Regions from separate parts of the Shewanella sp. 2_MG-2023 genome, predicted to be linked through region 2. Evidence: predicted binding sites of a transcription regulator. Region 2 holds the regulator's gene; each other region holds the start of a gene.
What was found. Region 2 encodes MetJ, which represses methionine synthesis genes. Its sites were predicted from a motif close to TAGACGTCTAGACGTCTA; they were not measured.
Positions count from the first base shown of each region.

Region 1: the regulator MetJ is predicted to act here: its motif matches at 2,653-2,670, upstream of metK (methionine adenosyltransferase).
Region 3: the regulator MetJ is predicted to act here: its motif matches at 3,485-3,502, upstream of msrA (peptide-methionine (S)-S-oxide reductase MsrA).
Region 4: the regulator MetJ is predicted to act here: its motif matches at 3,463-3,480, upstream of serA (phosphoglycerate dehydrogenase).

Region 1 covers NZ_JAUOSO010000005.1:204,445-209,859, reverse strand. The annotation lists gene epd (erythrose-4-phosphate dehydrogenase) at 1-9, opposite strand, end outside; gene tkt (transketolase) at 140-2,134, opposite strand; gene metK (methionine adenosyltransferase) at 2,714-3,865, shown strand; gene Q4600_RS07415 (MAPEG family protein) at 4,054-4,611, opposite strand; gene Q4600_RS07410 (flavin reductase family protein) at 4,726-5,325, opposite strand.
Region 2 covers NZ_JAUOSO010000005.1:12,147-17,561, reverse strand. The annotation lists gene Q4600_RS06665 (bifunctional aspartate kinase/homoserine dehydrogenase II) at 1-1,308, opposite strand, end outside; gene metB (cystathionine gamma-synthase) at 1,407-2,567, opposite strand; gene metJ (met regulon transcriptional regulator MetJ) at 2,791-3,108, shown strand; gene Q4600_RS06650 (sulfite exporter TauE/SafE family protein) at 3,261-4,001, shown strand; gene Q4600_RS06645 (conjugal transfer protein TraF) at 4,114-5,340, opposite strand.
Region 3 covers NZ_JAUOSO010000015.1:101,409-106,823, forward strand. The annotation lists gene infC (translation initiation factor IF-3) at 1-529, shown strand, start outside; gene rpmI (50S ribosomal protein L35) at 618-812, shown strand; gene rplT (50S ribosomal protein L20) at 831-1,190, shown strand; gene Q4600_RS15430 (GNAT family N-acetyltransferase) at 1,299-1,841, shown strand; gene trxB (thioredoxin-disulfide reductase) at 1,884-2,834, opposite strand; gene msrA (peptide-methionine (S)-S-oxide reductase MsrA) at 2,992-3,471, opposite strand; gene astE (succinylglutamate desuccinylase) at 3,646-4,677, shown strand; gene Q4600_RS15450 (thiamine pyrophosphate-dependent dehydrogenase E1 component subunit alpha) at 4,828-5,415, shown strand, end outside.
Region 4 covers NZ_JAUOSO010000005.1:174,291-179,705, forward strand. The annotation lists gene Q4600_RS07270 (two-component system response regulator) at 1-932, shown strand, start outside; gene ygfZ (tRNA-modifying protein YgfZ) at 1,035-1,994, opposite strand; gene serA (phosphoglycerate dehydrogenase) at 2,148-3,377, opposite strand; gene Q4600_RS07285 (DUF2238 domain-containing protein) at 3,529-4,140, shown strand; gene Q4600_RS07290 (response regulator transcription factor) at 4,361-5,026, shown strand; gene Q4600_RS07295 (curlin) at 5,099-5,415, opposite strand, start outside.

The DNA.
Region 1 (5,415 bases), 190 kb from region 2:
TCGGATCATTGAGGGTTAAGCTTCCTCTTAACAGTACTCAGTAAAAAGCAGATAATAAAACGGCCTGCAAGTGATTGCAGGCCGCATTATACAGACTTAAAGGGTAAAAGTTTACCCTTATTATTTAACTGTATATTGGTTAAACCAGAGCATTCACTGTGTTAACCACGTTTTCAACGGTAAAGCCGAAGTGCTTCAATAAATCGCCGCCAGGTGCAGACTCACCAAACGTAGACATACCGACTACAGCGCCGTTAAAACCAACATATTTGTGCCAGTAATCAACATGCGCAGCTTCAATAGCAACACGTTTCAGTACGCCAGCAGGTAATACTGATTCTTTATAAGCTGCATCTTGCTTATCAAATACGTTAGTAGATGGCATAGAAACAACGCGAACTTTTTGACCTTTTTCAGTCAATGCTGCAGCAGAATCAAGTGCTAGCTGCACTTCACTACCTGTAGCAATTAGAATCACTTCAGCAGTACCTTCACAATCAGACAGTACATAACCACCTTTAGCAACATTAGCTAATTGCTCAGCTGTACGTGCTTGTGCCTTAAGGCCTTGGCGACTAAAGATAAGTGAAGTAGGCGCTTTACGGTTTTCAATAGCAGACTTCCAAGATACAGCAGTTTCCGCCGCATCACATGGGCGCCATACAGTCATGTTTGGCGTCATACGTAAGTTAGCAAGTTGTTCTACTGGTTGGTGAGTTGGTCCATCTTCACCTTGACCAATTGAATCATGGGTATAAACGAACACGTTTTGAATGCCCATTAATGCTGACATACGTACTGCATTGCGAGCGTATTCCATAAACATCATGAACGTCGCGCCGTAGTTAATGAAACCACCATGCAAAGAAGCACCATTCATAATGCCACTCATACCGAACTCACGCACACCGTAGTAGATGTAGTTGCCCGCAGGATCGTCTTGAATACCTTTTGAACCAGACCAAAGAGTCAGGTTTGAACCCGCTAAGTCAGCAGAGCCACCTAACAGTTCAGGTAACATTTCGCCGAAGAAACCGATGGCGTTTTGTGAAGCTTTGCGACTTGCAATGCCTTCTGCTTTATCTTGGCATTCTTGAATAAATGCGTTGGCTTTTTCTTCAAATTCTGCAGGAAGCTCGCCTGTGATAACACGACGTTTGTATTCAGCTGCTAGCTCAGGGAAAGCGGCAGTATAAGCTGCAAATTTCTCGTTCCAGCTTGCTTCGTTTGAAGCGCCAGAATCTTTTGCATCCCAACCTTCATAAACAGTTTCAGGGATTTCAAATGCACCGTGATCCCAACCAAGGAATTCACGTGCTGCAGCGATTTCAGCATCACCCAGTGGTGCGCCGTGACAATCATGACTACCTGACTTATTTGGCGAACCAAAACCAATGGTCGTTTTACAACAAATCATTGTTGGCTTATCAGTAACAGACTTCGCTTCTTCAATAGCTGCGCGGATTGCATCACTATCGTGTCCATCAACGTCTGCGATAACGTGCCAGCCGTATGATTCAAAACGTTTAGGCGTGTCATCGGTGAACCAGCCTTCAACATGACCATCAATAGAAATACCATTGTCATCCCAGAAAGCCACAAGCTTACCAAGACCTAAAGTACCTGCTAATGAACATGCTTCATGAGAAATACCTTCCATCAAACAGCCATCACCTAAGAAACAGTAAGTGAAGTGGTCAACGATATCGTGACCAGGTTGATTAAACTGAGCAGCCAAGGTTTTTTCAGCAATCGCCATACCGACAGCGTTACTGATACCAGCGCCTAATGGGCCCGTTGTAGTTTCAACACCTGGCGTATAACCATATTCAGGATGACCAGGGGTTTTAGAATGAAGCTGACGGAAGTTCTTCAATTCTTCAATAGGTAATGCATAACCTGTTAAATGCAGTAAAGAGTAGATAAGCATTGAACCATGGCCATTTGATAATACAAAACGGTCACGATCAACCCATTCTGGGTTGTTTGGGTTGTGCTTAAGGAAGTCATTCCATAGCACTTCAGCGATGTCAGCCATCCCCATTGGTGCACCTGGGTGGCCAGAATTGGCTTTTTGAACAGCATCCATGGTTAATGCACGGATTGCGTTAGCGAGTTCTTTACGAGATGACATGCTCTCTCCTGCTTGTTGATGATGAGGTCTAGCGGGCAATTGTGGGGACATATTTTCCCCTACTCAGCGATGGGACGCAAATTATTATTAGATATAAGTCGCAATTTTTTGCATCTGACTACCAAGCCCCAGCTAAATAAGATATTAAACGGCTTAAATTTATATCATGTTAACGCTAACATTTATATAGCTTTTTACACCCATCCTCAACATTCCATTAAAGAATGCCTGATCCAAAATCACCGTTCTGCGTACTAAACGATGTGAATATTTATTGCCAATAAACGTATTAAAACAGTCAAAATTAATAATACTCAACTAAAATAATTGTTCTATTACCGCCCATTTAAACCTTAAGGTTGGAGCTAAAAAGTTAAATAACTGCATAAATTTCATAAGATTAATTTATTGATATCTAAAACAGTCAAAAATGGATTTTTATAAATATTTGAATGATTGCACAATTATTAACTTATATTAGTTCTAAGGGGTGTTATCCAATCCGATTTGAATTATTATAGACGTCTAGATGTAGATGCTTCTACACGTTCAAATTCCAAAAGACGAGATTTACCAACTATGGCAAACCACTTGTTCACCTCTGAGTCAGTCTCAGAAGGTCATCCAGATAAAATCGCCGATCAGATTTCTGATGCGGTATTAGACGCAATTTTAGAGCAAGACCCTAAAGCACGCGTTGCTTGTGAAACTTACGTTAAAACCGGTATGGTTTTAGTCGGCGGTGAAGTCACAACTTCTGCTTGGGTTGATATCGAAGAAATCACACGTAAAACAGTACGTGAAATTGGTTACACCCATTCAGATATGGGTTTTGATGCTGATTCTTGTGCGATTTTAAATGCCATTGGTAAACAGTCTCCAGACATTAACCAAGGTGTTGACCGTAGCGATCCAGCTGAACAAGGCGCGGGTGACCAAGGTCTTATGTTTGGTTACGCGAGTAACGAAACCGACGTATTAATGCCTGCACCGATTACTTACGCACACAAATTAGTGAAGCGTCAGTCTGAAGTGCGTAAAGATGGTACTTTACCTTGGTTACGTCCTGATGCGAAAAGCCAAGTCACTTTTGCTTATGAAAATGGCAAAATCAAAGGCATCGATGCTATCGTGCTTTCGACTCAACATCGTGAAGATGTGACCCAAGAAGACTTGATTGAAGGCGTGATGGAAACCATCATTAAGCCTGTTTTACCATCTCAGTGGTTAAACAAAGACACTAAATACTTCATCAACCCAACTGGTCGTTTCGTTATTGGCGGACCGGTAGGTGATTGTGGTTTAACAGGCCGTAAAATCATCGTAGATACCTACGGCGGTATGGCTCGTCACGGTGGTGGTGCTTTCTCTGGTAAAGACCCATCAAAAGTTGACCGTAGTGCTGCATATGCTGCGCGTTACGTTGCTAAAAATATCGTTGCTGCAGGTCTTGCCGACCGCTGTGAAATCCAAGTGTCTTATGCAATTGGTGTTGCAGAGCCAACATCTATCAGCATTGAAACATTTGGTACTGGTAAAGTATCTGAAGATGTATTGATTAAGCTTGTACGTCAGCACTTTGAGCTACGTCCATACGGCTTAACAGCAATGCTAGACCTTGCACGTCCTATCTACCAAGGAACAGCTGCATACGGTCACTTCGGTCGTGAAGAGTTCCCTTGGGAAGCAACTGATAAAGCTGAAATCTTACGCGCTGATGCAGGTCTATAAGTTTTAAACTTATTGACTGCTGATGCCAAGTAAATTGTTTACGCTAAGTTAAGCAATAAAAAAACCGTCAATTGACGGTTTTTTTGTGCCTTTAATTTATCTCACTTGATATCTAGAGTTCAAAATAACTATGTACAGTGCAATATAGATAACTATTGGCAGTGCAAGATAGATATGTACACTACAGGCTAGGTGAAAGTACGATAGAAAAGATAAATGATAATCGCGCCCACAGTTAACACCGACGGATAAAAGGTCAAGCTAAAGCCGATAGATCTTGCCCCCGCCCCTTTATCATAACCGCGCATAAACAATATTCGGCCGATAAAAAATAATACCGAAATTAATCCAATTAACGACATATAGTCAGCGGGCATAATGAAAGCCCATAAGAAATACACACTCATCACAATACAAAATTGTTCTAAGGTATTTTGCAGAACACTTTGCAAGCGCCTAACTCGCTCTGATTGCTCATAATAACTGCTACCATCAATATCTTTCGCACTGAAAAATCGATGCTTAGCAACACGCCCCACAGCAATGATTAAGCTTAACGTTGGTAAAATCATCCCATAGGCATAAATAACCAACCTTTCAATTAATGATTGTGGCTCACTATATTCAAAAGGGTTTGCTAGTGCGCCATAAATCACCACAGCAAAAGACACAAGCATCCCTATCACAATACCTTGAGTGACATCACGTTGCTTACTGGTAAGTTTATTGGTAATTGAAATTGGCATTATCTCTCCCTGTCATTAATGCTCAACTGCTAAAAAAATGACCTCGATGATCCCTCATTAATATGGTCATATACCGATATTCGCACTCCTACTGGAGCATCACTAATTCAAAATTTATCGATTTAGCTGCACTTTGTCTCTTGTTAAACTATAGTCATTACCCGCCATTCTGCCGATGGCATCCAACATTTCACTGTCGATTTTAAAGTCAGTAACAGCATCATCGCGCACGTGAATGGCAACCACATCACCTAGCACTAAATGGCCTGACATAGGAGCCTGCCCTAAATCTACAATTTGATTTAGTCTACATTCAAAACTGACAATCGCTTGCTTCACTCTATGCGGAGCGACTATCGATGAAGCCAGTTTCTCAACACTTGCATATTCAAACTCATCTTCAGTTGCGGGGATTTGATGGCAGGTTTGATTCATCACCGCTAAATCTGAATAGCTGACACTATTAATCACAAATTCTTGCAGTTCACGAATATTGACTAAAGTGTCTTTCTCAGCCCCTTTATCTGTGCTCATAGGGTTAAAACACAAGACTGGTGGATTAGCACTTGCTACAGTAAAAAATGAAAAAGGTGCTAAATTATTGACCCCTGATTTTGATACTGTTGAAACCCAAGCAATGGGTCTTGGGCTGACACCACCAATAAGCAATTTATAAACTTGTTGCGGTGTTAATGATTCTGGCAAAAATTCCATTTATGTCTCAAGTTGTTCTAAACATCAACTTAGCTAATTGAGCTCGGGTAAACTGATGAAAATCATATGCTAAATAAGTTACTTACTAAG
Region 2 (5,415 bases):
CGGGCCTGCGCAGCGACGGTGGACCTTTTGGGTCAATAAATTCACTTGTGGTTTAGGCACTAAAGTGACAAGACTTAATCCATCTTGATATAAAGGTTTAGCATCACGACTTAATAAACGCGCAAAACTACGTCGGTAATGTTCGGCATCGGCGCTTACTAGAGCAACTAGGCCTAAATCGTTATTCACACAGATATCAGTGATCGCCAGCGTTTCGGCATGTAACTCAATTAAACTATGTACTTGCTTTTGATTCTCAAGCGTAAAAGCTAACTCGACCTTATGATGCGCCGATGTCCAGTAGGCTAGAGGAGCAATCCCCTCCTGGGCGAGTAAATCAATTAGGTCTTGTGTTGGTGACTGCTGCTTAATCCGAAACAGCACCACTTCGTTTAGATTAGTCACCACTGGCGCACTTGCCGATGAGCTTTGTGGCGCGATTAAGGTAAAGTCGGTATGTGATGCATAGCTTGAGCGCACTGCTAAGCTAACATTGGTATCAAACAGTGGTTGTAGTGTGCGACTGTGAAGCACAGGGGAGCCTAAATGCGCAAGGCGGTCAGCTTCAGCAAGCGACATGCTATTAAGTAACTTTGCATCACTGATTTTATTAGGGTCGGCATTAAACACCCCTTCTACATCAGTCCAAATTGTCACGCGTTCAATGTCCGCTAAGCTGGCAATTAACGTCGCACTGTAGTCAGAGCCATTACGGCCCAGTAATAAGGTTTCGTTATGTTGATTCGCGCAAATAAACCCTGTGATCACTAGACGCTCATCAGGGTGTGCTTCAAGAAGTTTTTGCACTCTTTGACGTGACTCTTCAATGCGAATATTTGGCACTACGCCTTCATCTGCCACAAGAATAGAACACGCATCAACATTAATTGCCGCCACGCCAGATTCACGTAACAAAGCAGCCATGAGTCTAGCTGACCAACGTTCACCAAAACTCAGGACATGATTAAGTTGGAACTCATTTCGCTGCTCAAGGGATAGTAAGCTGATAAGTTGAGACTTATCAGTAGATAATCGTTCACGTAAATCACGAGCTTGTTCATTTGAAAGAAGTTGTTCAATGAGGTTTTGTTGATAACTCACAAGTACTTGCAGCTCTTCTTGCCACAATTCACCTGTTTCACGAAGCGATAATAACTTATACAAAAAGTTAGTACTTTTACCCGCAGCAGACACAACGACTAAATCATCACAGTTTCCATGAGTAAGCAATATATGGGCGACGCGGCGATAGCAATCAGCATCCGCTAAACTTGAACCACCAAACTTATGTAAATGACTGCGGGTCATTTGTAACTCCTTAAACCACTTTTTGCGCTGCCATATTGACTGAATATGGCAACAATAAAATCTTACTGACTTAACTTATGACAATCTAATTTATTAGCTTAAAGCTCAGCAACTGCAGCTAAACCAGCTTGGATATCAGTAATCAAATCTTCAGCATCTTCAATACCGACTGATAATCTCAGCAATGTATCTTTAATACCAGCCTCATAACGGGCTTCTGGTACCATTGCTCTGTGTGTCATTGTCGCAGGTACGGCAACTAAGCTTTCCACTCCGCCTAAGCTTTCAGCAACACTGAATATTGATAAGGCTTCTAAGAAAGCGACTACTTCAGCTTCGCCACCTTTAAGTTCAAAACTTAACATAGCGCCAAAGCCTTTTTGCTGTTTAGCGGCAATATCGTGACCTGGGTGGTCTTTTAACCCTGGGTAATATACTTTTTCGACAACATCACTGGCTTGAAGGACTTCAATCACTCGTTGTGCATTGGTTTGATGCTCACGAATACGTACAGCCAATGTACGAATGCCGCGCAAAGTTAGATAGCTATCAAAGGCTGAACCTGTCAGACCTAAAGTGTTTGACCACCAATGTAATAGCTCACCAAGTTCAGCATCTTTAGCCACAACAGCGCCGCCAACCACATCACTATGACCATTGATGTATTTAGTGGTCGAGTGCATCACAATATCAGCGCCCAGCTCTAGCGGTTGTTGCAAGATAGGCGAAAGAAAGGTGTTATCAACAACAACTAAAGCATCCACTTTATGGCTCGCAGCCACAATCGCTTTGATATCAACAACACGTAATAACGGATTAGACGGAGTTTCTAACCAAACCATTTTAGGCTTTTGCGCAATCGCATTTGCCAGTGCTTTATCATCAGTTTGATCAACTACGATTAATTTAAATTGACCTTTGTTGGCAAGATTAGTGAACAGTCGATAACTGCCGCCATAACAATCATGTGGTACAACTAATAAATCTTCAGGACCAAGCAAGCTAGTCACTAAAGTAATCGCTGCCATACCGGTACATGTCACAACACCTGTAGCACCATTTTCAAGTTTGGCTATTGCCTCTCCTAAAACGCAACGGGTTGGGTTACCAGAGCGGCTGTAGTCGAATTCTCTTGGGTTTGTGTGTCCATCAAACGAGTAGTTAGTCGAAAGATAAATCGGCGGGACTACTGCACCATATTGAGTATCGGATTCGATACCTTGGCGAACGGCAAGTGTAGCAGCGCGATGTTTGGTCATAATAATCTCCTGAAGATTGACACACTCATGAATAATACACCACAGAGATGTCTAGATGGCTAAATGTACCTAAGCTAAATCAGATCGTCAACACAAATTAGACGTTTAGACGTCTAAACATAAAGAAATCTATTTGTATTCGTTATAGAATAACAGCAATAATTTGACTGTAATAAATAAGCAGTTAAAATCTGCCACGAATCTATCGTATAAAGGTGAGTTAATGACTGAATGGAATGGCGACTATATCAGCCCATATGCCGAACATGGCAAAAAAAATGAACAAGTTAAAAAAATCACGGTATCGATTCCTTTAAAAGTACTAAAAGTGCTAACCGATGAACGTACTCGCCGTCAGGTAAATAACTTGCGTCATGCAACCAACAGTGAACTTTTGTGTGAAGCCTTTTTACATGCGTACACTGGTCAACCTCTACCAAATGATGATGACTTATCTAAAGAAGGCCCTGATAGCATCCCAAGTGAAGCAAAAGCACTAATGGATCAAATGGGTATTGAGTGGGAAGACTTAGACGACTAAGTCTATTGTCAGTATGCTTTCAAGCTGACTGGCAAGTGTGATAATAAATCAATTTTGTGCTTACATTACGGTGTAAGCCTTCATTGATAAGCTCCCCCTCCTCTTCGCAATATGACAATACTTGAGTCAAATTTGCACTCAAAGAGAACACTATGGCATTTATCGATCCGCAAACCTTGATGCTGGCATCGGCTATTATATTTCTCGGTGCACTCACTCAAGGGCTTATTGGTTTTGGCTTAGCTGTTGTTGCTAGCCCATTGCTATATATTATTGATCCCCAACTTGTACCTGCCCCTGTTATTGCTTGCGGTTTTTCAATCGCTTTACTTACTTTATTACGTGAGCGCACATCCCTGCAATTCAACGGACTTCAATATGCACTCATTGGCCGTGTACCTGGCGGCTTTCTTGGCGCAGCATTACTGGTCTTTGCGCCGCAATCCATATTAGGTCTGGCTATTGCCTTTATTGTTGCCAGTGCTGTCATTCTAAGTTTTTATAAAATCACCGCACCAGTCAATCGCTTCACGCTATTTATCGCTGGGATTCTTTCTGGGGTTTTCGGTAATATTGCCGCTATTGGTGGCCCGCCTTTGGCTATTTTATTAGCCGGAAAAGATGCACCGCAATTTCGCGCGGCATTATCGATTTTCTTTGTATTCAGCTCTATGATTGCAATGATCATTTTATTCATCGTTGGCTTAGTTGAAATGAAGCATGTTTGGTTGTCTTTAATGCTCTTACCATCAGTATTTTTAGGCAGTTTTGTCGCGGGCAAACTCAGCAACAAAGTAGATAAACAAAAAACGCGCACAGCCACATTGGTATTGTGCGGCTTAAGTGCCTTAGTGTTGACGATAAAGTCATTAATTGAATTGTCGGCAGGATAAAAGTGGCTAAGAGGTAACTCACTAGACATGCACTAGGTATGCACTAGGTATGCACTAGGTATGCACTAGAAATAGGATAGATTGCTTCGAAGCGAGTCTACACCAAGCCAGCCTAAAAGTGATAAGAGGTTTGTAGTACTGCCCCAATGGCGTCATCTTCACCATAGCTACCACTCATATCAAGCTTGAATGCTTGACCAATGGCAAAGCCAGTACCAAATGAGTAGATATCGACACTGTTATCTTTCAAATCATGACGGTAGCCCATACGAAGCGACAACCAGTCTGTTGCTTTAAACTCCCCTCCCATGCGCCAATACTGAACGGCATCAAACTCTTTAAATCGGCTCTGTTCAACGAGGTCAATATCTGTGGTTAAGGTTATCGATGTCCAATCATATGCAGCGCCAGCAGTAATTAATGGCTCCACTTGATAATGAAATTCACGGCCTTGCGCTTCCACCGTTTTGATAGTTTTACTGAATAAATTACGTGCTGATAAACCGATAGTAAGGGCATCTAATGGCTCAAAAGCGACCCCGATATCAAGGTTAAATACGTTCTCATTATTGCGGTACTTATCATCATCAAAATCATCGGCATCGAAATTATTGGCGTTCACTGAATAATGATAAGTGTCGATACGTTGAAACTTAGGTGAAATCCCCACTCTTACTGGCATGTTCACAATCGATAACGGAAAACTTAACGCCACACCAAAATCTGTCACCCCACCAGCAAGTACAACACCTTGAGAATCTAAATCAGTAATATCAGCTGGAGGGTTGAGAGGATCTAATGTATTTAAGGTATCGATATCCGACTGTGCTATATCAGCAATACCAACAGCATCGAGATAACTCTTATAAAACACGGCCATTGGCATACGTTCATTAGGAATAACAATCGCAGCGCCGATCCCAGCTGATAACTCGGCCCGATTGCCTTTTAATGATTCCAAGTCAATAACTAAGTCATCTCGATAACCTTCAACATCACTGCTATCACCCGAATTAATTGCCGCCTCCAGTCCATCATAAGAGTCCTGCAAAGAGTCGAATTTATCAATCATGTTATCGCTATCGGCGCCTTCAGCCCCCACAACAGGAAGCAGCAAAGAGAACTGTTGTGCTTTTTTTATCTCAGCAGCACTATAACTTGAATGGGGAGTGAGAATGGAAAGTAAAGCAGGATTAATAAAGCTTGCGCCAATACGATTTGATGCAGCTACACCAGTGCCGCCCATACTGTCACTTCGCGCTTCAAAATAAAGCCCGCTGGCTTGCACATTGCTGGCAAACACAAGTAAACAGAAAGCTAGCGCTAGTCTTTTTTGCATCCATCATTCCCAATTATTATTGTTTAATAAACATAGTAGAAATCGGCAGATAAATGTTTAAACAATCAAAAACAA
Region 3 (5,415 bases), on a different contig from region 2:
AGCAGCAGGGCGACAGCCAGCCCCTAATCGTATTAACGATGAAATCACTGGCGTACCAGAAGTTCGTTTATCGGATATTGATGGTGAGGCAGTTGGAATCGTTAGTATTTCACAGGCACAGGAATTAGCTGATGAAGCAGGTGTAGACCTGGTTGAAATCAGTCCTAATGCTGAGCCACCTGTCTGTCGCATAATGGACTACGGTAAGTTCCTTTTTGATAAGGCTAAAGCCCAAAAAGAACAAAAAAAGAAGCAGAAACAGGTCCAGCTGAAGGAAATAAAATTCCGTCCTGGCACTGATGAAAACGACTATCAGGTAAAACTACGCAACCTGATTCGTTTTCTTGAAGATGGGGACAAAGCGAAGATTACGCTGCGTTTCCGTGGTCGCGAAATGGCACACCAAAGCTTAGGTATGGATCTTTTGAACCGTATCAAAGCAGATTTGGAAACATATGCTGTTGTTGAATCTTTCCCGAAAATGGAAGGTCGACAAGCAGTTATGGTCCTCGCACCTAAAAAGAAATAGTAGGGCAACCCACTAAAAAGTAGCAAAGTCCTTTTGAGGATTTTGCTCGCCTTACGTTTTATTAATGTCCCAATGCGGAGTTTTAGCAATGCCTAAAATGAAAACAGATAAGGGTGTTCAAAAGCGCTTCAGAAAAACCGCTAATGGTTTCAAGCGTAAACAAGCACACTTACGTCATATTTTGACAAAGAAGAGCACTAAGCGTAAACGTCACTTACGTGCTAAATGTTTAGTTGCAAAGTCTGATGTGCCAGCAATCGCACGTCAACTACCATACGCTTAATTAAAGGAGATATGAACAATGCCTAGAGTTAAGCGTGGTGTAACCGCTCGTGCTCGTCACAAGAAAGTACTTAAATTAGCCAAAGGTTATTACGGAGCTCGCTCACGTACTTACCGTGTTGCTGTTCAAGCAGTAACTAAAGCTGGTCAATATGCTTACCGTGACCGTCGTCAAAAGAAACGTCAATTCCGTCAACTTTGGATTGCACGTATCAATGCGGCTTCTCGTCAAAATGGTCTTTCTTATAGTCGTTTCATTAACGGCCTTAAAAAAGCATCAATCGAAATCGATCGTAAGATTTTGGCTGACATCGCTGTATTCGACAAAGTTGTATTTACAACTTTAGTTGAAAAAGCAAAAGAAGCTTTAGCTAAGTAATTAGTTAAAATGCTTTAAAAAAGGAGCCTTCGGGTTCCTTTTTTTATGCCTATAATTTACTGTATCTTATTGTTAGCCTTAAACAATCATTATTAACGGAATACTACGATGACTGTAATTACTACAGAACGCCTTACTATCTCACTTATGACACTTAATGATGCGGATTTATTATTTGAATTGGATCAAAACCCTGTTGTGATGAAATATATCAATGGCGGTAAAAAAACAACTCAACAAGAAATTGATGAGGTTTTTATTCCACGCTTAGCCAGTTACCTTAACCCTGCTAAAGATTGGGGGCTTTGGAAAGTATTTTTAAATGATACACAATTTGCAGGTTGGATTTTGATTAGACCAATGGGCTTTTTTACAGAGTCGCCTGAGTTTAACAATATCGAAATTGGTTGGCGATTTAAACAAGAAACTTGGGGTGAAGGAGTTGCAACCGAAAGTGCCATAGCGGTCATTAAACACATTGTATCTCATCAACAAAATGTGAAAAAGTTTTCCGCTATCGCTGATAAACACAATAGCGCTTCAATAAACATAATGGTTAAATTAGGTATGACATACCAAAAGACAATTGTGCACCCAGATGTCGATGGCGAAGTAGATGTAGTTTTATACTCAATGGATTCGACACAATAAAAAAGCCAGCATTCGCTGGCTTTATCTTAATACATAACGCGCTTATTGAGCATCAAGGAATCGTTCAGCATCCAAAGCTGCCATACAACCTGAACCTGCTGATGTAATCGCTTGACGGTAATGTTGATCCATAACATCACCACAGGCATAAATACCTTCAATGCTGGTTTGTGTTGCATTACCTTGTAAACCACTATTAACCGTAATGTAGCCGTGATTCATATTCAGTTGATCATTAAAAATACCAGTATTAGGGCTATGACCAATTGCAATGAATACACCTGCAACTTCTAGAGACGAAATAGACCCGCCTTTAGTGCTCTTCATATTCAAACCAGTAACGCCCATATTATCACCAGTCACTTCATCAAGCGTTTGATCTAAGTGAAGGATAATATTTCCGTTTGCCACTTTGTCCATCAGTCGATTAATTAGAATCTTTTCTGAGCGGAAAGTGTCACGGCGATGAATTAAATGAACTTCTGATGCGATGTTACTTAAGTAAAGTGCTTCTTCAACAGCGGTATTACCGCCGCCAACAACGGCTACTTTCTGGTTACGATAAAAGAAACCGTCACAAGTTGCACATGCTGATACACCTCGCCCCATAAATGCTTCTTCAGAAGGCAAACCTAAATATTTAGCAGAGGCTCCAGTTGCGATAATTAGTGCATCACAAGTAAATTCGCCGTTGTCACCTTTTAATTTAAAAGGGCGCTCACTAAAGTCGACTTCATTGATGTGATCAAAAATGATTTCAGTTTCAAATTTTTCTGCGTGCTGTTGCATTCTTTCCATTAAAGCAGGACCGGTTAAACCTTCAGCATCACCTGGCCAGTTTTCAACTTCTGTTGTTGTGGTCAATTGACCGCCTTGCTGCATACCAGTGATCATGACTGGTTTTAAATTCGCACGAGCGGCATAAACTGCAGCAGTATAACCAGCAGGACCTGAACCTAAGATAAGTAGGTTAATATGACGAGCTTGACTCATTTTTGTATTTCTCCGTATTCATGCCTTAAGCAATTTGCATGGATTGTAGGGAATTTAACGGATGGGGTAAAGTGCAGAACTGTCTAAGATATAGATTGTATTAATCGCTTTTGTATAAAAAAGGCACCAATACAAGTGCCTTAAGTCATTTCATAAACTAATAACTAATATGACAGCTTGGTAACTCATTCTTCTCTAAGTAATTTTGATGATATTCTTCTGCAGGGTGGAACTGCTGAATTGGAACAATTTCAGTTACAATATGCTTAGTTCCCCATTTACCACTGCGTGCTAGATCAAGTTTGGATTTTTCAGCAGCGTCTTTTTGAATTTTACCATGAAAAAATACAGCACTGCGATACTGATTACCAATATCGCCACCTTGTCTATTCAGAGTGGTTGGGTTGTGATTTTGCCAGAACACTTCCAAAAGCTCTTGGTATGAAACAATTGATTCATCAAACTCTACTTGAACGACTTCAGCATGACCTGTTGTGCCTGTTTTTACTTCTTCATAACTCTGAAATTGATCTCTTCCGCCCATATAGCCGCATTGTGCATTGGTAACACCATCTACTTGCTTGAAAAAATATTCAACACCCCAAAAACAGCCTGCACCAAATGTTGCTAAAGTCATACTTACATCCATAAAGAAGTCTAGATGGCTAAAATTATATTTGTTCTGAATGAGAATGCAAGTAAAGTTTTACACTATGTTAATTGTCCCTTAACGTCAGCTTCCACTTGTTGTGTTAGAATCAACATCTGTTATTGAAACCAATTTCGTTTTACCGTTTTTCAAGGAGTCTTCGTGTTTCAACAATTAATGGAAGAAAAAGATTTTTTAGCGTTCACTTTAGCTAACATCGATAAAGTCATTACCTCACACAGTTTCACCTTATCTAATCAAACAATAGTCAAAATACATGATAACGGTGTCATCAGCTTTACTCCTGCAACAGGTTCTACTAAGGATATTGTTTTATCGTGTGCCATTCATGGGAACGAAACTGCGCCTATTGAGATTTGTAATGACTTAATCCAAGCGTTACTTAATGAACAAATACAGACAGAACACAGAGTATTATTTTTAATTGGCAACCCAGATTCCATTTTAACTGAAACCCGTTTTGTAGAAGAAAACATGAACAGGTTATTTAGCGGCGCGCATTCAAAAGGTGAAGGGCTTTGCAACAAGGAAAGAGTTCGCGCTAAAGCATTGGAGGGTTATGTAAGCGATTTTTTCCTCGATAATCACGTATCACAACGTATTCATTATGACTTGCACACAGCGATTAAGCCTTCAAAACACGAAAAATTTGCGATATATCCTTATCGACCAGGCCGTAGTTTTAGTGCTGAACAAATTATGTTTCTTGCTGGTTGCGATGTGGACACCATTTTATTTCATCACGAACCGACAACGACATTTAGCTATTATTCGTCAGAACAATTTAAAGCCGACGCTTTCACCGTTGAGCTTGGAAAGGTGATGCCGTTTGGTCAAAATGAAATGAGTAAGTTTGCTAATACGCGCAAAATGCTAAATCACTTGATAACCAAGCAGCAAGTATCAGTTGCTGAATTTAACAGCGACCAGCTTAACTTGTATAAAGTGTCTCGTTCAGTAAACAAGCACTTCGATGATTTTACATTCGCATTTCCAAAAGCCACGGTTAATTTTACCGGCTTTAAGCAAGGTGAAGTATTAGCAACTGAAGGCGGAAAAGAAATTTTAATTGAATATCCGTATGAAGCTATCGTTTTTCCAAATGAAAATGTACCTGTTGGTCAGCGCACGGTATTATGCTTAATACCAGCTCCTAACGAAGATATTCAGTAATTTGTAAAGCTAGATATACAAATTAAATGAGAAGTTATTCACTAGATGGAATGAACATTAGTTGATCGCTAGTTTACGTTAACGTAATGTTCGTTCGCATAGTATAAATTAAGCTTTATTTTATAAGGCCTCACATAATAAGAGCACAATATGAGCAACGCACCACTGAATAATGAAACAGTGCATCGTGTCAGCTTCTTAGACAAAGCTTCATTGCACATTCCTATTTTAAAAATTCTTCAAGCTGATGGTACGACATACGAAAATGCCGTCATGCCAGTGATAGATAAAGCACTCGCTGAACGAATTCATGATACTTGTGTTTTTACCCGAGTATTAGATGAACGTATGCTAAGTGCGCAAAGACAAGGTCGTATCAGTTTTTATATGACATGTACTGGTGAGGAAGCATCAATTATCGGCAGTACAGCCGCGTTAGATGATGGCGATGTAATTCTTGCTCAGTATCGCGAACATGCCTCATTACGATACCGTGGTTTTACTACTGAACAATTTATGAATCAGATGTTCAGTAATGAAAAAGATTTAGGTAAAGGCCGCCAAATGCCGATTCATTACGGTAGTAACGAGCTAAATTACCAAACCATTTCATCCCCACTTGCAACACAAATTCCGCAGGCAACTGGCGTTGCACATGCTTTTAAATTACAAGGTAAACGTAACGTAGCCATTTGTTACTTTGGTGAAGGCGCAGCATCAGAAGGGGACTTTCATGCA
Region 4 (5,415 bases), 160 kb from region 2:
AAGTTGCCATAGATGGACCTAAAGCGCTAGCTCTCGCACAAAAATCATCTCCTGATTTAATATTGCTTGATGTAATGATGCCTGGAATGAATGGGTATGAAGTATGTCAAAAACTGAAAAATGAACCTTTAACCTGCCATATTCCAGTGATATTTGTGACTGCACTTTCTGATACTGAAGATGAAACTAAAGGCTTTGCGCTCGGCGCAGTTGATTATATTACTAAACCTGTCAGCCCAGCTGTCGTTAAAGCGCGGGTTAAAACACATTTAAGCTTGTACGACCAAAAAAGGTTATTAGAGTCGGAAGTGGAACATCGTACTAAAGAGCTAAAAGAAACGCGTTTTGAAATCATTCGCAGATTAGGGCGAGCTGCAGAATACAAAGATAATGAAACAGGATTGCATGTTGTTCGTATGAGTCATTACGCAAGATTACTTGCTATGGCTGCAGGGCATTCCTCTCGGTTTTGTGAACTGCTATATAATGCAGCGCCTATGCATGACATTGGTAAAATCGGTACACCAGATGCCATTCTCAAGAAACCAGGAAAGCTAGATGCGGATGAGTGGAAAGAAATGCAAGCTCATGCAGCAATCGGTGCTGAAATCATTGGTGAACATGATGACCCTTTATTACAAATGGCCAAAAGAATTGCTATTAGTCATCATGAAAAGTGGGATGGCAGTGGCTATCCTTACGGGCTTGTTGGTGAAGATATTCCGATTGAAGGGCGTATTATTGCTATCGCTGATGTGTTTGATGCACTGACATCGGCAAGACCTTATAAGAAAGCTTGGACAGTGGAAGATACGTTGAGTTTGATTGAGAAAGAATCAGGTAAGCACTTTGATCCAGAACTGGTTGAGAAATTTAAATCTGTCATGGATGATGTGAAATTGATCAAAGCAGAGCATGAAGAGTCATTCTAGCGTGTTATAAAATATTGTTTCTTAATATCTTATTATATAAAAAAGGATAAATACTTAATGTATTTATCCTTTTTTGCTTTACTACTGTACCAAGATAAATGATTAATCTTCCAACGAGTAAGGCAGTGCAATAACACTGAGCTCACTTGTTTCATCTTCTTTAATACGCAGTTTTGCATCATTTTCTGTGTCGTTAGCAAGAACCGCAGTGAGTAAGACTTTACCTTCATGCTGTACTGACTCAATGACTTTACCTGCACGACGAAATCCGTCTTCATCAGCAATTTCAATTTGATTTTCGCTGCTAACTGTTTCTGATGTGGTTCCGGTAAGGATATATAAAGCACGCTTATTACCGCCGCGATACTTCATTCTTGCGATTGTTTCTTGCCCCATGTAACAGCCTTTTTCAAAGCTGATACCGTTGACTGCTTGTACATTACACATTTGAGGAACAAATTCGCCACTATGGTTCGCATCAATATTGGCGTAACCTGACTTGATTTCAAGAGCTTGCCAAGTGGCAGCCTCTTGTAAAGCTTGTTCTGAAGCTGCAACCAACTCATGGGCTTTTACGGCTTCTGTGATAACAATGAAACGTTCACCATCTTTAAGGATAATAGTATCTGCAACTGTGGTTAATTCAGCTGTGATGTCACCAAATTGCTGGGCAATAAATGCTGCCGCATTTTTCCCTGCCAAACCCAGAATGATTTTATCAGCGGTAACATCAATTAATTCAGCTTTACTGAAAACGGCATATTTTTGCCATTGCGCTAAGCTCAGAGGCAGGACTGAAGCAGGTAATAGGGCAAATAGCTGCTCAGCAATTGAAAAGGTTCTAAAGCTTGAAAGCATTTTACCTTTCGCATCGCAATGTGCCCCCCAACGCCATTGATCATCCTGTAATGACATGATGTCAGTCGTCACTTGACCGTGAATAAAGGTTTTGCCCTGTTCACCGGTTATTTCAATTAAGCCTAAATGAGTAAGATTGGCGACTAATAAGTCAGGAGAGGTATGTAAAAAATCCCAATCAGGCAGAGTCGTTGCAAGTGTCATAAACTAATTCCTAAGATGACCAACAGATATATGGATTGAGTGTAACGGAAATCATTAACGCTCAAAAGAAAAAGCTATCTCCAATTGAATGAAGATAGCTTTATTTCACAGTTCACCTGTACAACTAAAAGTACGTCAAATTAACACTGGTGGTTAAAATAAAACGCGAGTACGAATCGTACCTTCAATTGCTTTTAACTCGCCTAAGGCTTGTTCTGCTTGATTCGAATCAACTTCCATTACTACATAACCAATCTCTGCAGTTGTTTGCAGGTATTGTGCAGCAATGTTAATGCCTTTTTCAGAGAAGGCTTGGTTAATTTTAATCAATACACCAGGGCGGTTATGGTGAATGTGCAGTAAACGCGAAGTGCCTTTGTGTTGCGGTAAAGAAACTTCTGGGAAATTAACTGCAGAAACCGTTGAGCCGTTATCTGAATATTTGGCTAGCTTGCCAGCAACTTCAATGCCGATATTCTCTTGTGCTTCAGCTGTACTGCCACCAATATGCGGGGTAATGATGACATTATCTTGGCCGCGTAATGGGCTGATAAATTCGTCATCATTTGATTTTGGCTCGACTGGAAACACATCGATAGCTGCGCCAGCAAGGTGACCTGATTTCAATGCATTTGATAGTGCGTCGATATCAACCACAGTGCCACGAGATGCATTAATGAAAATACTTTTCTCGCGCATTTGAGCAAACTCTTTTTCACCAAACATATCTTTTGTTTGAGGCGTTTCAGGGACATGCAAACTGATCACATCAGCTTCACCTAATAACGTTTCTAACGAATGAATTTGGCTTGCGTTGCCTAGGGGTAGCTTATCTTCAATATCGTAGAAAACCACTCGCATACCTAAGGTCTCAGCTAAAATACCAAGTTGAGTACCAATATGGCCGTAACCAATAACACCAAGGGTTTTCCCACGGACCTCATAGCTGCCACTGGCACTTTTAAGCCAGCCACCACGATGGGCATGAGCATTTCGCTGAGGAATACCGCGCATTAGCATGATGATTTCACCTAAGACTAACTCTGCAACACTGCGGGTATTAGAAAAAGGCGCATTAAATACCGGTACACCGAGTTTTTCAGCAGTGGCGATATCAACTTGGTTTGTGCCAATACAGAAACAACCAATGGCGACGAGTTTTTCAGCATGATTTAACACGTCTGCAGTTAATTGAGTACGGGAACGCAAACCAACAAAGTGCGCATCCTTAATGGATTGCAGCAACTCATCTTCAGGTAAAGATGCTTTATGGTATTCAATGTTTGTGTAACCTGCACGCTCAAGTACATCGACCGCAGTTTGGTGGACGCCCTCCAACAGCAGGATTTTTATCTTATCCTTGTCAAGCGAGTGTTTCGCCATGATATGGGTACCCTCTTATCAATAGTTATGCTTATGTTATGCTGATATAAACGCCCGACCAAAGTAGCACTTTTTTTAACGCTTGTAGAGGGCTAGATGGCTAAAGTTAATATTCTAATTCTAGAACAATATCATCTAAGAGGGATTTAGTTTGAATAAGAAAGTTATATGGATAGTTATATATTGCGCAGTTTTAGTTTGGTCAGTCATTTCGCCTAAAGATATGTTTACATGGTGGTTAGAAGCATTACCTGCTTTATTGGCAATTCCTATCTTATTTTTCACACGTGATCGGTTTCCGTTAACACCACTTTCCTATGTTTTAATACTCATTCATTGCTGTGTGTTACTCGTTGGAGCTAAGTACACCTATGCAGAAGTGCCTTTATTTGATTGGATAGCGCAGTGGATGGGGAGCGATAGAAATAATTACGACAAAATAGGCCATTTAGCTCAAGGGTTTATTCCTGTCATTTTAGCTCGTGAGGTCATGCTAAGAAACCAAGTACTACAACCCGGGTATTGGTGTCAGTTTTTGTCTGTATGTTTCGTTCTGGCATTTTCAGCTTTTTACGAATTAATCGAGTGGTGGGTTGCTATTGGAACAGGTGAAGATGCAGAAGCATTTTTAGGTACTCAAGGTTACGTCTGGGATACTCAATCTGACATGTTGATGGCCTTATTAGGAGGTATTAGTGCTTTAGTAGTGCTTACTCGATTGCATAATAAACAGTTAGCATCACTGATAAAAAATAAAAATTAGTGTTTTATGCTTTTTGTAGCATGAAGTTAAGTTTTTTTATGCTATTAATAGAGGGTATTAGAAGGACTTATCGTTTTATTTAATGCGTTAGTATGACAAAAAAACCATATTAACTAGTTAAAATATACTATGATTGAGTATTGTTACTATTTTGTTATCGAAATTCAGGAAGAAACCCGTTAGATCGGGATGTTAGGGATGCTTTTCAGGGAGAAAAGTGATGAGCTCAAATATTGATGAATTAGTTTTCTTACACCAAGTTGCAGCGCCATGTAATTTGGCCATTCTTGCGGAATCAATAGGTCTTAAAACCAGGATAGTTAAACATGCTAGTGATTTGGAAGTAGAAAAAAATTCCAACAGTTTTTATTTGGTGGCGCAAAAGGGCGCTGCTTTAGACAGTAAAGGGATACCTTTACTTGTGTCTCGTTTGGTTAACCATGTGCCAGTTGCTTTATATCAAGTTGAGCGAGGCTCCTTAGATCAAGAGTCAGCGTTATTACTGGGCGTAAGAGGGCTACTCTACTCCGATCAACGTATGGACTTGATGTTGACAGGGCTGCGTAAAATGGTAGCTGATGAACTTTGGTATGACAGGCCGTTAATCAGTAAAATTTTCCGTAGATTAGTACAAAAGTTAGATGCTAATACGGAGATTCCACCAGATACAGTTGCCATGCTTCAGATGCTAACTAGCCGCGAAAGAACGATTATCCAACTTGTGTCTAGTGGTGCGAGAAATAAAGAGATAGCCCATCGCTTATGTATTAGCGAGCACACAGTTAAAGCACATATTTCTTCTATTTTTCGTAAAACTCAGTCGCGAAATAGAGTTGAGTTATTACGTTGGGCACAAACTTATCAAGCCCACTTTGAATTTGCGTAATTTATAGATTAAATCAAAACAAAAGGGAGCATATAGCTCCCTTTTTTGTTTTATGTTGTCAATACTCGAATATTAATTTTGATATACAGTCGCAGTATTGAAATCACCGGTTTGAGAAACATTAATCATGCCGTTTTCGCCGATTTGTGAGCCAATTACTAGGTTATCATTACCCATTTGCGAGATAGTTAAGTTATTGCTGTAACCATCGACTGAGAAGTAACCTTCATCACCGCCAATCCAGTTTCCGTCACCTTGTTGAGTAATATCAACGACGTGTTCATCGCCAAAAGCAACTACGTCAGTGAGGTTAAACTCACCGTCTTGAGCAATATCGATAACTTGAGCAATACCGATATTAGTCAAGCTCGCTTCGTTATCTGAACCTA